DNA from 4 places in the Dechloromonas sp. TW-R-39-2 genome. Region 1 is predicted to be linked to each of the others. Evidence: predicted binding sites of a transcription regulator. Region 1 holds the regulator's gene; each other region holds the start of a gene.
The links. Region 1 encodes FNR, which switches genes on or off when oxygen is low (the NO sensors DNR and NnrR bind a similar motif). Its sites were predicted from a motif close to TTGANCTAGNTCAA; they were not measured.

Region 1 (4,356 bases):
AAACCGAACTGATGCCGGATGGCACATTCGAAATCCTCATCTGGTGAGGATTGACCGGGTTTTTTCGGGGCTTTGAATGCAAGCACTGCTGGCCTTTGAAAATGCGCCGCCTTTGATGGCGCCTTTTCGGTTTTTTATCACGGCACCCTTGTTTGGTGTGCTGGCCGGCCTGTTACTGATCGTAGAAGGCCCCTCGCTGTTTTCCTCGCGCTGGATGCCGGGGACGTTGGCCGTAACGCACTTGTTGACCGTCGGTTTCATGCTGCAAGTCATGCTGGGGGCGCTGGTCCAGATTTTTCCTGTCGTGGCGGGGGCCAATCTGTGGCGCCCCTTGCGGCTCTCGGCCATGTTGCATAGTGGGCTGACGCTGGGCACGTGCCTGCTGGCTGGCGGCTTCTATTTCGGAAGCCCGTTGTTGCTCAGCGTTGCGGCCGGGGTGCTTTTGTTGACGGCACTGCTGATTCTGGGGGCGACAACTCATGCCCTGATTGGTGTCCGATCCACCAGCCCGACGATTCTTGGCTTGAAGCTTGCGCTGGCCGGGCTGGCTGGCGTGGTCGGACTTGGCGTGCTGATGGCTTGGGGGCTGGCTCATGGCTGGCCTTTGCCGCTGCCTATGCTGGCTGATTTGCATGCAGCCTGGGGGCTCGGGGCTTGGGCCGGCGTCCTGTTGGCAGCCATTGCTTATGTGGTTGTGCCGATGTTCCAGCTGACGCCAGGTTATCCCGCACGTCCGGGCTGGCTGTTCCCGTGCTGCATGTTGCTCATCGTCCTGCTTTGGAGCGGTGCCGTATTTTTCGATATACCGAACATGATCCGCGTCGTCCAGGGAATAACCGCATTGCTCGGCCTGGCTTTTGCCGGGCTGACCCTGCGTCTTCAACTCAAGCGTCGGCGGGCGAGGGCTGATGCCACTTACCGTTATTGGCAAATCGGTTTGGCGGCCAGCATTTTTGCACTTTTGATGTTGTTGACCGCAGCAATGTGGCCGGCTGCTTCGGAGATCGATGGCTGGACCCTGTTTTTTGGCATCACATTGCTTGCTGGCGGATTTGTCCCTTTCATCATCGGGATGCTCTACAAGATTGTTCCATTCCTTGCCTGGCTTCATTTGCAGAACCAGGGGCAAGCCAAGGTGGTTGCGCCGAACATGAACAAGATCCTGTCTGATGCCGACATGCAGCGGCAGATGAAATGCTATGCGCTGGCCGTGGTGCTTTTGCTCGGTGCCGTGCTTTTCCCGGAATGGCTGGCTCGTCCCGCCGGGGTGGCCTTTGCATTGGCCAATGGCTGGCTCGGATTCAACTTGAGCCTCGCTATTTCCCGCTATCGCAAGCATTCGGCTGAAATAGCGCTCAAGCTGGCGGCTCGGTGATGAGTTATCTGGCACTAAAGCACATACACGTTACGTGCGTGTTGCTCAGCGGTCTTGGCTTTTGTCTGCGGGCAATCTGGATGCTTGCCGATTCGTCCTTGCTGAAGCATCGCTTGGTCAGGCTGCTGCCCCATCTTGTCGATACGACCTTGCTCGGGAGTGCCGTGCTGCTGGCTATATCAAGTGGGCAGTATCCGTTTGTAAACGGATGGTTGACCGCGAAATTTCTCGGGCTGCTGGCTTATATCGTCTTTGGAACGTTTGCCCTCAAGCGGGGCAGGACAAAGGCGATCCGCGCTATGTTTCTGGGTTTCGCGCTGCTCGCCTACGCCTACATCATCAGTGTTGCGCTGACGCGTAATCCGCTGCCCGGCTTGTAGTCAGTCAGTTGGGATGATGATTCATCAGGGCTTTCAGCCCGTTAACATTCAAGATCCGGATATGTTTTTGCTGGACGGCGATATGGCCTTCTTCTTGGAATCGGGAGAAGGCGCGCGAAACCGTTTCGAGCTTGAGGCCGAGGTAGCTGCCGATTTCTTCGCGCGTCATGCGCAGGTAAAACTCGGCGTGAGAAAAACCACGTGCCGTGAATCGCTGCGAGAGATTGAGCAGGAAGGCGGCCAGTCGCTCTTCGGCGCGCATGGTGCCGAGCAGCATCATTACGCCGTGGTCGCGGACGATTTCGCGGCTCATGACCTTGTGAAAATGGTGCTGCAAGGTATGAATTTCACGCGACAGGCTTTCCAGTTGCGAAAACGGAATGGCGCAGATTTCACTATCTTCGAGGGCGATCGCGTTGCAGGTGTGGTGTTCAGTGCTGATGCCGTCAAGTCCGAGCAGCTCGCCAGCCATCTGGAACCCGGTCACCTGATCCCGGCCATCCTCAAGCAGCACATCGGTTTTGAAGAAGCCGCTACGGATGGCGTAAATTGCATCGAATGTTTCTCCGGCCCGGTAGAGGTGGTCGCCACGCTTGATGCGGCGACGGGTCGATACCAGGTCATCCAGGCGTTCGAGCTCGTCAATGTTGAGTCCGAAGGGTAGGCAGAGTTCGCGCAGATTGCAGTTCGAACACGCCGTCTTGATGACCGAAAGAGAAATTTCCTGTGAAGCTGTTTGTTGGGGCATCATCAACCTGCGTTCGCTTGATCCATGTCAACCATGATTTGGCACCATCCGAACATAATCCGTGCAACTCTTGGTGGTATGTTTAATGAATTTCGCAACTGAAAACCTCGTATTCGATCCTCAGATCATTCGCCGCTTCGACGTCAACGGCCCCCGCTACACTTCGTATCCGACGGCCGATCGTTTCGTCGAAGCTTTCGATTCGGACGCTGCCAAACTGTGGCTCGGCAAGCGCAACATCGGCGGTATCAGCCGTCCGCTGTCATTATACTTCCACATACCGTTCTGTAACACTATCTGCTATTACTGTGCCTGCAACAAGATCATTACCAAGGATCACGGGCGCAGCGCCAAATACCTGAAATACCTTGCCAAGGAGCTTGCCCTGCAAAGCGCCAGCCTGGACGGTCAGGACGGCGAGCATGAAGTGATCCAGCTGCATTGGGGTGGCGGTACGCCGACTTTCCTGTCGCATGACGAAATGCGGCAACTGATGAGCGAAACCCGCAAGCATTTCAAGTTGCTCGATGGCGGTGAGTACTCGATCGAAGTTGATCCGCGCAAGGTCGATACGGCAACCGTGGCTTTGCTTGGTGAACTGGGTTTCAACCGGATGAGTGTCGGCGTCCAGGACTTCGACGAACGTGTTCAGATTGCCGTTAATCGCGTCCAGACCGAAGAAGAAACGGCGAATGTGATCAATGCCGCGCGGGCCAACGGTTTCAAATCAGTTTCGGTCGATTTGATCTACGGCTTGCCGCATCAGTCGGTCATGGGATTCAACCGGACACTGGAACGTGTTCTGGCCATGGATCCGGATCGCCTGTCGATCTACAACTATGCGCACATGCCGAGCCTGTTCAAGCCGCAGCGCCGGATCGCCGAGCCGGATTTGCCATCGGCCGATACCAAACTGCAAATTCTTGCCCTGGCGATCAAAAAGCTGACCGAAGCTGGCTACGTCTTTATCGGCATGGATCACTTTGCCAAACCGGATGATGAGCTGGCTGTGGCTCAGCGTCAGGGGCGCTTGCATCGCAATTTCCAAGGCTATTCAACCTACGCTGACTGCGACATGCTGTCTTTCGGTATTTCGTCGATCAGCAAGGTCGGGCCGACCTACAGCCAGAACGTCAAGACACTTGATGAGTACTACGATCGGCTCGATGAGCAGATGCTGCCGGTGTTCCGCGGCATTGAACTGAATGCCGACGATATTCTGCGTCGTTCGATCATCCAGGCCCTGATGTGCCACTTCGAATTGTCCATCGAGAGCATCCAAAGTGCTCACTTGATTGATTTCCACAAGTATTTCGCTGCCGAGCTGGAAGACATGCGCGAAATGGAGCGTGGTGGTCTGCTCAAGATCGAGCGTGACTGGATTACCGTCCTGCCGCCGGGACGGATGCTGGTTCGTGCAATTTCGATGGTTTTTGATCGTTATCTGCGGGCTGATCGCCAGCGGACGCGCTACTCGAAAGTCATCTGAGCGCTGCGTTCAGCAGAGGCGGACAGGTTAAACTGTCCGCCTTGTTTTTTGGATGTCTGCGGCCATGCCTGATTCTGGCTATCTAGCCCTTTTCCTTGTCGGACTGCTTGGCGGTACGCATTGTGTCGGCATGTGCGGCGGAATTGTCGGCGCTCTTTCGATGGGCGCTCCCGGTCGTTGGTCCTTGCTGTTTGCCTACAATGCCGGGCGTATTCTGTCCTATTCCGCAGCAGGGGCAATGGCCGGTGCGCTGGGGGCAGCCAGCCTGGGGCTGGAAGGCCAGGTTCCGGTTCGTCTGGGACTCTATCTGCTGGCCAATCTGATGCTCATTGCGCTCGGTCTTTACCTGCTCGGCATTACGCGC
Region 2 (4,356 bases), 900 kb from region 1:
TCACTGACCTACTTCCGGCGCCTGCCGGCCGATGTTCTCAAGATCGACCAGTCCTTCGTCCGCGACATGCTGGATGACCCCGACGACCTGGCCATCGTCGAAGGCGTCATCGGACTGACCAAGGCCTTTCAGCGCGAAGTGATCGCCGAAGGGGTGGAAACGGTAGAACATGGTTTGGTTCTGCTGCTGCTCGGTTGCGATCTGGCGCAAGGTTTCGGCATCGCCCGCCCGATGCCCGCCGAGCAACTCCCCGACTGGGTGCGTCACTTCCAGCCGGATGCCCTGTGGAGTTCCGCCACGGCGTTTCGCTGGTCGCGCGACGACTTGCCGCTGCTGATCGCCGAAGTCGACCACAAGCGCTGGAAGCGCTCGCTCTACACTTACCTCAGCACACCGAACGATGCCGCCAGGATGCCCCCAAAAGATACGCATCAGTGTCGTTTGGGGCGCTGGTTCTACAGCGAGGAAAGCAAACGCTATGCTGCGGTCGACTGCTTTTCTTCGATCGAAAACATTCATACGCGAATCCATCAACTCGGCCAGGAATTAATTGCGCTGCATGACGCAGGATCGAGCGAAGGTAGCGAAAAACTCCTGCTAGAGCTCGAAGCAGCCAGCGCGCGATTTGTCGAACATATCGAACAAATCCAGGCCGAGGTACTGATCGCCGATCAGACCAGTAGACGATAGGCTGGGGTATTCAGTGCGGCCACGGCCGAAAGCAAAGCATCAATCGCCTTCGGCCGGACAAATCCGACCCGCCAGGCCAATGCGATGCGACGCGATGGCGCCGGTTCCTTGAATGGAATGACTGAAATCATGTCATTACTGTAGGGATTAAGCAGTGCACCATCGGGCAGCACCGACACCCCCAGCCCGGAAGCCACCATGCAGCGGATAGTGCCGATGGAATGGCCGAGCCGGATATCGGTTTCCGGACTGCTCACCTGCGGACAACTGTCGAGCACTTGATCGCGGAAACAATTGCCTGCCTTGAGCAATAAAACCTCGTCTCCCGCCACCTCCTCCGGACTGATGCACTGCTTGCTTTCCCAGGCATGACCACGAGGCACAATGACCTTGAACGCTTCATCGTAAATCGGCCGGGTCAATATCCCTGAAACATCGAACGGCAAGGCGATGATCACGACATCCAGCTCGTTGTCACGCAACATCTCGGCCAGCGTCGCAGTCATGTTTTCCTCGATCGCCAGCGGCATATCCGGTGCCACTGTTTTGAGCGAATGAATCAATTGCGGCAACAGGTAAGGACCAATCGTATGAATCACGCCCAGGCGCAAGGCACCTTCCAGTTGATTGCGTCCATGCGTTGCAATCTGGCGCACCTTTTCTGCCTCGGCGAGGGCTCTCTGGGCTTGCTCGATCACTTTCAGGCCAACCACACTCGGGCTGACGAATCCCTTGCCACGCTCAAAGAGCTGAACGCCCAATTCATCCTCGAGGCGGGCGATGGCCACACTGAGTGTGGGCTGGCTCACCGAACAACGTTCGGCTGCCCGGCTGAAATTGCTCTCCTGTGCCAGCGCGACGATGTATCGCAACTCGGTCAGTGTCATTAACTGCTCTCCAAAAATATTCGCCGGGAGCTAAAACCCCTTCTTACTATAGGGAATACCTATAGGCACTATAACAAAAATCCATAAAAATCATTGACTTGGATCAATATTAACACAGGCACAAAGGTGAGAATGCGCGGACCGGTTTATTTCACTCAGGGAGAAAAACATGAAACGCACACTGCTTGCTGCCACTATTGCCATGCTGTTGGGAGCTGTCACCAGTCATGGCGCTCTAGCGGCCAATCAGGAACCCATCCAGCCGATTAACCCTGCCAAGATCAGCAACCCGGCACTTGTCGAACTGGGCAAAAAGCTCTATTTCGATCCGCGACTGTCGAAATCCGGCTTCATTTCCTGCAATTCCTGTCACAACCTGTCGATGGGCGGCACCGACAATATCAAGACCTCGATCGGCCACAACTGGCAGGAGGGTCCGATCAATGCACCCACCGTCCTCAACTCCAGCCTGAATGTTGCTCAGTTCTGGGATGGCCGCGCCGCCGACCTCAAGGCACAAGCCGGTGGGCCGATCGCCAATCCAGGCGAAATGGCATTCACCCACACGCTGGCGATCAACGTCCTGCAGTCGATCCCTGGCTACGTTGCCGAATTCAAGAAAGCATTTGGCAATGATGCGGTCGACATCGAAAAAGTGACCAAAGCCATCGCCGCCTTCGAGGAAACCCTGGTCACCCCGAATTCACGCTTCGACAAATGGCTGAAAGGCGACAAGAAAGCCCTGAGCAAGAATGAACAGGAAGGCTACAAGCTGTTCAAGGATAGCGGCTGTATCGCCTGCCACAATGGTCCGGCCGTTGGCGGCAACTCATTCCAGAAAATGGGCGTGGTCGAAGCCTACAAGGCTTCCAGCCCGGCCGAAGGTCGCTCTGCCGTGACCGGCAAGGATGCCGACCGGTTCAACTTCAAGGTTCCCACCTTGCGCAACGTCGAAATGACCTATCCGTACTTCCACGACGGTGCGGCCAATACCCTGCCAGAAGCCGTCGATACGATGGCTCGCCTGCAGCTTGGCAAAAAATTCACCGCCGAAGAAAACGCCAAGGTCGTGGCCTTCCTCAAGACACTGACCGGTGATCAGCCAAGTTTCAAGATGCCGATCCTGCCACCATCGTCGGACACCACCCCGCGTCCGACGCCGTTTGAAAAAAAATAAAACGCCAACAGAGAAACAACGGGGGCTACGGCCCCCGTTTTTCTTGCCCTTTTTGTTTGATGATCATCAATCTGTCGGTACACTGGCGCGTTCATAATTTGCGCCTGAATTCTTTCGGTTTTTTCCCTTGATGCTTGAAGCAGACAACCTCGAATGCGTACGTGGCGAACGCCGCCTGTTTTCAGGCGTCGGGTTTCGCCTGGAGGCCGGCGAACTGCTTTATCTGCAAGGCAAAAACGGGGCCGGCAAGACCAGTCTGTTGCGCATGCTGATCGGCCTGCTGCCACCGGAAGCCGGGGAAATCCGCTGGCAGGGCAAGCCGATCGGCAGTGACGATTTTCGTGCCGATCTCTGCTACCTCGGCCATCTGAACGCCATCAAGGAAGAATTGACGCCGCTTGAAAACCTGCTCGCGGCAGCGAGCCTGGCCGACACAACGCTGTCCGAAGACGATGCTCTCGACGCACTGGAGCAAGTCGGGCTGGCCGGACGCGAAGACCTTGCCTGCAAATATCTTTCGCAAGGCCAGAAACGCCGGGTCGCACTGGCTCGCCTGGTCACCGAAAAACGCCCCCTGTGGATTCTCGACGAGCCGTTTGTGGCGCTCGATGTTGCTGCGGTCGACTGGCTGGCCGGCATCATTTCCGGCCACCTCCAGCGCGGCGGGCTGGCGGTCATGACAACGCACCAGCTGGTCAGCATTCCGGCCGGGCAGGTTCGCGAATTGCGCCTCGGTTAATGGATTGCTGATGCTGAAGATCGTTACTGCGGTGATTGGCCGCGATCTCAAACTGGCCATGCGGCGACAGGCGGACATCGTTTCAGCGTTGTTCTTCTTCGTCATCGTCGTCAGCCTGTTCCCACTCGGAGTTGGCCCCGAACCCGATCTGTTGCGCAAACTCGCCCCAGGCGTGCTGTGGGTCGCTGCGTTGCTCGCTACGATGCTGTCGCTGCCGCGCCTGTTCGCCGACGACCACCGCGATGGCACGCTTGAACAACTGGCGCTGGCCCCACACCCGCTCGGGCTAGTCGTGACCGGCAAAGTGATCGCTCACTGGCTGGTTTCCGGCCTGCCGCTGGCGCTGATCGCCCCCGTCCTCGGTATCCAGTTTGACCTCTCCGGCGATGCGCTCATCGTCCTGACCGGCGCCATCCTGCTCGGCACCCCGGCGCTCTCCGGCATCGGCGCCATCGGCGCGGCGCTGACCCTCGGTTTGCGCGGTGGTGGCGTACTGCTTTCCCTGCTTGTCCTCCCGCTCTACATTCCAGTGCTAATATTCGGCGCGGGCGCAGTGGACGCTACGGTGACCGGACTCGGGGGAGAAGGTCACCTGTCCCTGCTCGCCGCCCTTACTTTTGCGTCACTCGGCTTCGCCCCCTGGGCGACGGCCGCTGCCTTGAAGATCGCCCTCGAATGAAAGATCGCTTCAATCTCTATCGCTTTGCCTCACCGGCCACCTTTTATCCGCTGGCCGGGGCACTGATTCCCTGGTTCATCGCCATTTCAGTCGTCTTCGGGCTGGCCGGGCTATGGCTCGGCATGCTCGTCGCACCGACCGACTTCCAGCAAGGCGAAGGCTACCGGATCATTTTCATCCACGT
Region 3 (4,356 bases), 1.3 Mb from region 1:
CATCGACCACCACGATGGCCGATTCCTGGTCCTTGCCGTTCCAGACAGAGAACCAGACTTCGTCACCGGCCTTGTTGTACTCCGGCTGGACAACGCGCTTCGGACCATCCTTGATGCCGGACCATTCGCCGATCGGAATTAGCTCATTGCCTTTTTCGAGGTTGTTGATATCCCACACCGCCACCGACTGGCTGACACCGGCTTCCGGATTGAGCGTGGTATCGACCCACAGGTTCTTCGACTTCGGATGCGTTTTCAGGAACAGCGAACCGCCGCCCAGCCCCTTCAGCGTGCGGACAACCTTCCAGGCATTGTCCGGATGCTTTTTCGGATCGGTGCCGATCAGCGTGATGCTGTCGTCGCCGAGGTGCCCCGTTGCCCACACCGGCCCGAACTTGGGATCGATGAAGTTGGCGCCACGACCGGGGTGCGGGGTCTTGCCGACTTCGACCAGTTTCTCCAGCTTGCCTTCCTTGGTATCGATGACCGCGATCTTGTTGGAGGCGTTGGCCGCATCCATGAAGTAGCGATGCGTCGACTCAAAACCGCCGTCATGCAGGAAAGGCGCCGCTTCGATCATCTTGATCTTCAGGTTGTTCAGGTCGCGGTAATCGACCGAATAGACCATGCCGGTTTCCTTCACGTTAACGAAGAACTCCGGGTTGAAGTGCGAGGAAACGATGGCGGCAACGCGCGGCTCAGGATGGTAAGCCTGGGTGCCGACGGTCATGCCGCGGGTGGCGACGATCTTGCGCGGCTTGAGCGTATCGCCGTCCATGATCACGAACTGTGGCGGCCAGTAGGTGCCGGCAATCGCGTACTTGTCCTCGTAACCCTTGGCCTTTGAGCTTTCAACCGAGCGGGCTTCCATGCCGACCTTGATTTCGGCGACTGTGTCCGGTTTTTCCATCCACAGGTCGATCAGGTTGATCTTGGCGTCGCGGCCGATCACGAACATGTAGCGGCCAGAAGCCGACATGCGCGAGATATGGACGGCGTAGCCAGTGTTCAGGATGCTGACGATCTTCTTGCTGTCGCCGTCGATCAGGGCGATCTCGCCGGCATCGCGCAGGGTGACGGAGAACAGGTTCTCAAGGTTGAGATTGTTCATCTTCTTTTTCGGACGCTGCTCAACCGGAACGATGACTTTCCACGATGCTTCCATTTCCTTCAGGCCGAATTCCGGCGGCGCTGGCGGCGTCTGCTGGATGTAGCGAGCCATCAGATCGACTTCATCGTCCGTCAGGATGCCGGACGTGCCCCAATTCGGCATGCCACCGGCCGAGCCATACTTGATGAAGACCTTCAGATACTCCAGCCCCTTTTCGATAGTGATATCCGGGGTCAGCGGCTTGCCTGTCGCGCCCTTGCGCAGCACCCCGTGACAGCCGGCACAACGTTCGAAGAAGATACGCTTGGCTTTGTCGAACTCGGGTTCCGACATCTTGGGGGCTAGCGGATTGATGTCCTGATGCATCTTCACGTCAGCCAGCGGCGAACCACCCGCTGACTGGTAGTCGCGCATCGCGCCGTCGCCGTGCGCGGCCGGTGTTTCGGCAAAGGCAAACTGGACAAGCGCCGCCAGAAGCGGCAATGCCATCAAGCTACTGCGTTTGTATTTTGTTGAAATCATGACTCCCTTGACCCTCTCAAAATTTGAATAAGGATCGGCACTGTCGCAAGCCTTGGCTTTGCTGCTTTGATCAAGATCAAGGGGTAATGAAGGCACCAATTGAGGCTGTCTTCGGAAGAATTTAGTCTTGATAACAATCAAGCTGCTAAGTGAATAGATATTCAACGCCATACCAGAGGCGAAAAAAACGATTCAAGGGAACTGGTGTTGGCCAACGGGCAGCCCAGTATTGAGATATCCAGAACGGCCGCTTCGTAGCATTCCAGCTCGCATAAATTGAGTATGGCTGAACGGCTGTTACCGAGTAGCCACCATGTCGGCAAAGCGTCGGTTTGCGACAGTTTGCCTCTTCGAATTGATGGTCGGAAAGCGGTCAGTAAAAACCCAATTCCCGGAAGCGGCCAGTCGCTACTGAGTACTCACGACCCATTGCAGCCGGTTACAGTTCTCAGGCAGCACGGCTGCAATCAAGCACAGACCAGTCATTCAAGCTTGGCTAGACGGCTACAATTAGTGCGATGAATCGACGTAGCCTAATTCTCTTTTCGCTATCAATTGTCCTTGCGTTTAGGACGCTTGCTGCGTCTGCTTCACAAGAGCGCGCAGACTGGTCCAGTTTCTTTACTACAGCCGAGGTGCACGGCACCATCGTTGTCTTAGACAACCGCAATGGGAAGGAAGTGGCTTTCGTTTACGACTCGGAGCGCGCGGGGCGTCGCTACTCGCCGGCTTCAACCTTCAAAATTCCTCATAGCTTGTTTGCTCTTGACGCGGGAATTCTCCGTGATGAGTTCCAGGTAATTCCCTGGGATGGCATCAAGCGTTCGATAAAGGCGTGGAATGAGGACCAAAACCTACGCTCCGCGATGCGTAATTCGACTGTCTGGGTCTACGAACGATTTGCTCGGCAGCTTGGCGATGCGCGTGAGACTGAGTACATGCGAAAGATTGCGTATGGCAACGCAGTTGCGGGAGGCGGCAAACCTTTCTGGGTCGAAGGCGACCTAGCAATTTCGGCAAATGAACAAATATCGTTCCTGCGTCATCTCTATCGTAATGAACTGCCATTCCCGGTCGAGCATCAGCGGCTCATCAAGGACGTGATGGTGAATGAGGCAGGTCGTGATTGGATATTGCGGGCTAAGACCGGCTGGAGTGGAAAGGTTGGCTGGTGGGTAGGCTGGGTCGAGTGGCCAACCGGACCGGTATTTTTTGCGCTGAACATCGATACGCCCAACAGACTGAATGACCTCTCAAAGCGGCAAGAAATTACGCGCAACATACTTCGTTCTATCAGTGCTCTGCCACCGTATTAACTGTGAAGGACGATGTCGGTTGTTTGCTTAAGGCAGTCAGCCCACCGTACATAGCTCACCGGCAGTTCCTGGCCGGCTCCTAGCCGATACCAACTAGTTGCCGTAACGAAGAACAGCCCTCGACCCTGAACAGCCTTCAGTGGTTACTAGCGATGCTCTCACCGCTACGGGTTGTCTTGAGTTTTGAGGAGTTTGGACACGCTCGGAATCCGAATTTTCTTGCCATGCACCTCAAGCAGCCCGCTATCCGACAGGTCGTGCAAAACCCTGGAGAAGTGTTCCTGAGTGATGTTGAGGCGTGAGGCAATGACCCCTTTGCCTACAGTGAGCTCAAACTCCAGTTTGTCTGTGTCTATTGCTGCCTGAGGCACATCAGTCATCAGATATCCGATAATTCGCTGCTTGGCCGACTGCAACGAGTAGGCTTCGACGTCCGTCATCAAGTCGTGTGTGCGTTTTGCCAACCCGGCTAGCATCTTCTTGGTAAAGCCGTAGTCGTGTTCCAACTCATTCAGTATGGCTTCCTTGGGGACATGAATCAGCATCGAATCCTGCAACGCTTGAGCAAAGACAATATAGGTCCGGTCCAAAAACATAATGGCTTCGCCAAAACTTTGACCCTGCTGAATTATTTCCACAATCTTCTCGTTGCCCTGAGATGATGTGAATGCTAGTTTGACCTGGCCGAAAACCAGAAGATGAAAGCCCGTACAAGCATCTCCGGCACGAAAGAGTACATCGCCTTTTTGCGCGTGGATAAGCTTGGAGCAACTGGCAATGTGTTCGATATCGCAGGCAGCCATGCCAGCAAACAGGGGCAAGTGAGCCAGATGGCTTTCGAGGCTGATTAACTTGTGGTCGCGCATATTCGTCCCGAGGCAAATGACAATGCGCAAATGATAGTTTGATTTGAATCAAAACTGGAACTGGCGTACGATTTTCTGGTAACACTTTGACGTGCACTCTTGAATTAGCTTGATGCCCTGGTGCCATGTCAACAAATCCAGGTAAGCGATAGGTCACCTTGGGTTGCACGCTACGTGAAGCATATTAGGAAAATATGAATTAGGCGCTTATACTAGTAAGTAATTTAATACTTACAAGTGCCCATGTCTATCAACCCTCGTCAATCCACCGAGTCACGCCAGGCAGAAATCATCGCCACCATGGTTCAGCTCTCGGCCGAGCGCAGCCCTGCTGAAATAACGACCACGGACATTGCCAAAGCCATGGGGGTTACTCAGGGTGCGCTTTTTCGGCACTTCGCCACCAAGGAAGCTATCCGCCTGGCCGTGGTCGAATGGATAGATGAGCATTTGATGTTCGAACTACTGGCTGCCAAGGAGCGCTCCCCTGATGCGCTGACTGCCCTCAAGGCCATGTTCATGGCTCACGTCGGCTTTGCCA
Region 4 (4,356 bases), 1.5 Mb from region 1:
GCGTCACGGTCGGGGTGAACAAGGACCAGGTCTTGTTCAGCTTGTCGTTCATCTGCAGGTTGTGCTCGTTGGCCGTGCGGAAACGCTCGCCTTCGCGCTTTTCCTGGGCAAAAGCCTTGACCACGCGGATGCCGGGGATGGTGTCGGCCAGCACGTTGGTCACTTCGGCCCAGACGCGGTCGATTTTCTCGAAGCCGGTACGCAGCTTTTCGCGGACGAAATGGATCAGCCAGCCGATGATCGGCAGCGGCAGCAGCGTGACCAGCGCCAGCCACGGGTTGATGCTGAACAGGATGACGGCGGTCATCGTGATCATCAGCACGTCGGTGGCGAAGTTCAGCAGGTCGAGCGACAGGAAGATATTGATCCGGTCGGTTTCGTTGCCGATGCGCGCCATCAAGTCGCCGGTCCGCTTGCCGCCGAAATATTCGAGCGACAGACCGAGCAGGTGGTCGTAGGTCTGCGTGCGCAGATCGCGGCCCATGCGTTCGGAAACAAGCGACAAAATATAGGTGCGAATCCAGCCGAGCACCCAGGCGAGCAGCGCGGCGCCGAACAGTCCGCCGAGGTACATCGAGACCAGCGGCCAGTCGATCGGCTTGCCGTTCTGGAACGGGATCAGCACGTTATCCATCAACGGCATGGTCAGGTAGGGCGGGACCAGCGTTGCTGCGGTCGACGCCAAAGTCAGGGCAAAACCGAGAATCAGCTGCCAGCGATACGGCCGGGCAAAGCGCCACAGACGGAACAGTGTCCAGGTCGATGGGGCGACGCTTGATTCGCGGTTGCATACCGGGCATTCCTCTTCGCCGGGTGGCAACTGCACCTTGCATTTCGGGCAACAATCCTCGGTAGACCGCAGTACCGGCTGACCCTTGGCAACGCTGTCGCGATGCAGGTTGAATTCATTGATGACGCGCAGTGCGGCGAGGTTCTTGGCCAGTGTGTAGCGCCAGGTAGCGAGTCGGCCATCGGTGTCGACCAGTTCAAGCGCCCCGACACCCGCGTGGTCGTGGTGATCCAGTGTCAGTCCCTCTCGCAACGGCCACTCTTCGGCACGGTCTTGGCCGGGCGCAAATGCCAGCAGGCGTCGGTTGCTTACAAGAACGAGGCCGGATGAAAACTGCAAACGACTGTCGAGGTCAATTTCAAGCCAGGCCTGGATCTTTTCGTCGCTTGCCAGTTTGGGCTCGACTTCGGCGGCCCAGCGACCGGGCAACGCCAGCTCGGTGCTGGCAAGGGTGTTTGCTTTTGGGGTCATCCGGCCAGTATACCGCAACGCATCGGGCGACTATTGAATCAGCGTGCGCCGCACCGTCTCCGGCCGGTGTCAGGCGAGCGCCAGGCGCAGCGTGAAACGGACGATGTCGGGGGCTATGTTCCGGATATCGAGCTGTACTCGTCCCAGCCGTGCGGCATGCGTCACCGTGGCCAACCCGATGCCCAGCCCTTGCTGCTCCTGCGTGTCGCGTTCGAACTGGACAAAGGCGCCGACGTTGCGGATCTTGTCGAGCGGGAAACGATGGCCGTGGTTGTCGATCGTCAGCAGGTAATCGTTGCCCTTCGGATGGCCGGTGACGGATACCGTCGAATGAGCTTCGGCAAATTTGATGGCATTGCTGCTCAACTCGCGAATCATCGTGCGCAAGAGGTCTTCACGGCATTTCAGGTTTGCTTGGGTGATATCGATGCAGGCATTTACCTGGCTGGTTGGCAATTGCTCGGCGAGCATCTCGTTGACCAGTTGCTCGACCCGCTCATGCGAAATTTCACAACTTGTACCGGGCGGGATCGGCGTGTTCTGCCCCTGATATTCCATCAAAGTCAGGAAGCGGGTGGTGTGGCTGAGCAACTTTTTTCCGGCGCGCTGGATGGTTTCGGCAAACTCACGCGTCTGCTTTGGCGTCAATCCGTTGTCGGCGATCATCGCCATCAGTTCGGCAAAACCGAGAATGGCATTGAGCGGTGTGCGAAACTCGTGCGGCAGAACACCCATCATGCCCTGGCTGTAGCTGGTCGCCAGGGCCTCGGTCGCCTGGCGCCAGTTGCGCTGTTTCTCGATGCGGCTTTGCACGGCGGACATGACCTCTTCCGGCGTGAACGGTTTGGTCAGATAGTCGTCGGCTCCCAGTTCCATTGCCCGGCGTGTGCTGGAGCGGTCGGAGACGCCGGTGATCATGATGAACGGCACCATGGTCAGTGCGCTATCCGACCTGACGCTGGACAGTAGATCGAAACCGTTGGCTTTCGGCATTTCCAGATCGCTGATGATCAAATCAGGCGATAGGTATTGCGCTTTTTGGTAGCCTTCAAGGCCGTCGCGCGCCATCTCGACAGCGCAGCCCATATGACGAAGAATGGCCGAAATCCCTTCGCGCATCGAGGCGGAGTCGTCGACAACCAGCACTCGGGCCAGCGGTGCGTCGCCGGATTGTTCTGAGCGGAGGGTTTCCATGATTTTGCCAGTGGGTTTGGTGTTGTCATTTTAGTTATATTTGTGATTTTTGCAATGTCCGGAGCGGGCATAAGGTCTTTCTCCGTTGATGCACGTCAAGGCTTGGCTTCCGGCCTTCGGGTGCAATAGCGCCAACACTTTTTGAAGGCATTTCATGTTCCGAATCTCCCAGTACATGCAGGAAATCGCTGAGCCAAGTCCGCTCGGTCCGAAGCGCAATCCGCCCGGCCCGGTGGTGATCTGGAACCTGATTCGCCGTTGCAATCTGACCTGCAAGCATTGCTATTCGATTTCGGCCGACACCAATTTCCCCGGTGAACTGACGACCGAGCAGGTTTATACGGTCATGGACGATCTCAAGGGCTTCAAGGTGCCGGTGCTCATTCTTTCCGGCGGGGAGCCGCTGCTGCGCCCGGATATCTACGACATCGCCAAGCGCGCCAAGGCCAAGGGGTTTTATGTCGGTCTGTCGTCGAATGGCACGCTGATCGATGAAAACAATATCGACCAGATTGCCGAGTGCGATTTCAACTACGTCGGCGTGTCGCTCGACGGCATCCGCGAGACGCACGATAAATTCCGCCGTATGGATGGCGCTTTCGAGGCCTCGCTGAAAGGCATCCGCCTGTGCCGCGATCTCGGCCTGAAAATCGGTGTCCGCTTCACCATGACGCAGGATAACGCCCATGATCTGCCCGGCCTGCTCAAGCTGGTTGAGGATGAAGGCATCGACCGCTTCTATTTCTCGCATTTGAACTATGCCGGACGCGGCAACAAGAATCGCAAGGACGACGCCCAGCACAAGCTGACGCGCTGGGCGATGGACCTGCTCTTTGATACCTGCTGGGAATACAAGCAGCGCGGGCTGGAGAAGGAATTCACCACCGGCAACAACGATGCCGACGGCGTGTATTTCCTGCATTGGGTGCGTCGCCGTTTTCCGGACAAGGCGGCCCACGTCGAGGCCAAGCTCCGCCAGTGGGGCGGTAATTCATCGGGCGTCAATGTCGCCAACATCGACAACCTGGGCAACGTGCATCCGGACACCATGTGGTGGCACCACAAGCTGGGCAATGTGAAGGATCGGCCGTTTTCGGACATCTGGCCGGATACGTCGGACGAACTGATGGCCGGCCTCAAGCAGCACCCGCGGGCCGTCAAGGGGCGTTGCGGCGAATGTGCCTACCTGGATATCTGCAACGGCAACACCCGTGTGCGCGCCCAGCAGATGACCGGCGATGCCTGGGCGGAAGATCCGGGTTGTTATCTGGTCGATGAGGAAATCGGGTTATGAACATGCAACAAGACGATCAACCAAGCGCGGTGCCCGGTGCTTTGGGTTGGAAAATCCTGATCCCGGCCGGTTTCGCGGCGTATTTTCTGCTGGGCATGGCGCAGATGGCAGAAGCGGCAGATGCGCCGGCTGCCTACAAGGAGCATTGCGCGGCTTGTCATGGAGAAGCGCGGCTCGGCGGTGTCGGCCCGGCCCTGATTCCGGAAAACCTGGCGCGCCTGCGCAAAGGCGAGGCGGAAAAGGTGATCAAGGAAGGGCGGGCTGCCACCCAGATGCCGTCCTTTGGGGAGAAGCTTGCGCCGGCCGAAGTCAAGGCGCTGGTTGAGTACGCCTACACGCCGATCATGCCGATGCCGGTGTGGGATGAAGCGGCGATCAAGGCTTCGCGTATCGTCAATCATGTGCCAGGCAGTTTGCCGGATAAGCCGCAGTTCAAGGCCGATCCGATGAACCTGTTCGTCGTGGTTGAAAGCGGCGACCACCATGTGTCGATTCTCGACGGCGACAAGCTGGAACCGATCCATCGCTTCCAGTCGCGCTTCGCCCTGCACGGCGGGCCGAAATTCACGCCGGATGGGCGTTACGTATTTTTTGCCTCGCGTGATGG

Region 2: GBK02_RS00915 (cytochrome-c peroxidase) is a predicted target of FNR. The motif match lies at 1,671-1,684, and genes of this name have one in related genera.
Region 3: GBK02_RS03020 (nitrite reductase) is a predicted target of FNR. The motif match lies at 1,700-1,713, and genes of this name have one in related genera.
Region 4: nirJ (heme d1 biosynthesis radical SAM protein NirJ) is a predicted target of FNR. The motif match lies at 2,541-2,554, and genes of this name have one in related genera.

Annotation. Positions count from the first base shown of each region.
Region 1 covers NZ_CP045202.1:2,744,033-2,748,388, reverse strand. Annotated here, with positions in the region: gene GBK02_RS13335 (DUF2249 domain-containing protein) at 1-47, shown strand, start outside; gene GBK02_RS13330 (hypothetical protein) at 77-1,375, shown strand; gene GBK02_RS13325 (SirB2 family protein) at 1,375-1,755, shown strand; gene fnr (fumarate/nitrate reduction transcriptional regulator Fnr) at 1,760-2,506, opposite strand; gene hemN (oxygen-independent coproporphyrinogen III oxidase) at 2,589-3,992, shown strand; gene GBK02_RS13310 (sulfite exporter TauE/SafE family protein) at 4,057-4,356, shown strand, end outside.
Region 2 covers NZ_CP045202.1:183,622-187,977, forward strand. Annotated here, with positions in the region: gene GBK02_RS00905 (EAL domain-containing protein) at 1-690, shown strand, start outside; gene GBK02_RS00910 (hydrogen peroxide-inducible genes activator) at 672-1,577, opposite strand; gene GBK02_RS00915 (cytochrome-c peroxidase) at 1,780-2,754, shown strand; gene ccmA (cytochrome c biogenesis heme-transporting ATPase CcmA) at 2,885-3,493, shown strand; gene ccmB (heme exporter protein CcmB) at 3,504-4,172, shown strand; gene ccmC (heme ABC transporter permease CcmC) at 4,169-4,356, shown strand, end outside.
Region 3 covers NZ_CP045202.1:612,273-616,628, forward strand. Annotated here, with positions in the region: gene GBK02_RS03020 (nitrite reductase) at 1-1,633, opposite strand, end outside; gene blaOXA (class D beta-lactamase) at 2,152-2,949, shown strand; gene GBK02_RS03030 (Crp/Fnr family transcriptional regulator) at 3,114-3,815, opposite strand; gene GBK02_RS03035 (TetR/AcrR family transcriptional regulator) at 4,059-4,356, shown strand, end outside.
Region 4 covers NZ_CP045202.1:1,238,299-1,242,654, forward strand. Annotated here, with positions in the region: gene GBK02_RS06010 (ABC transporter ATP-binding protein) at 1-1,261, opposite strand, end outside; gene GBK02_RS06015 (hybrid sensor histidine kinase/response regulator) at 1,331-2,455, opposite strand; gene nirJ (heme d1 biosynthesis radical SAM protein NirJ) at 2,610-3,749, shown strand; gene GBK02_RS06025 (nitrite reductase) at 3,752-4,356, shown strand, end outside.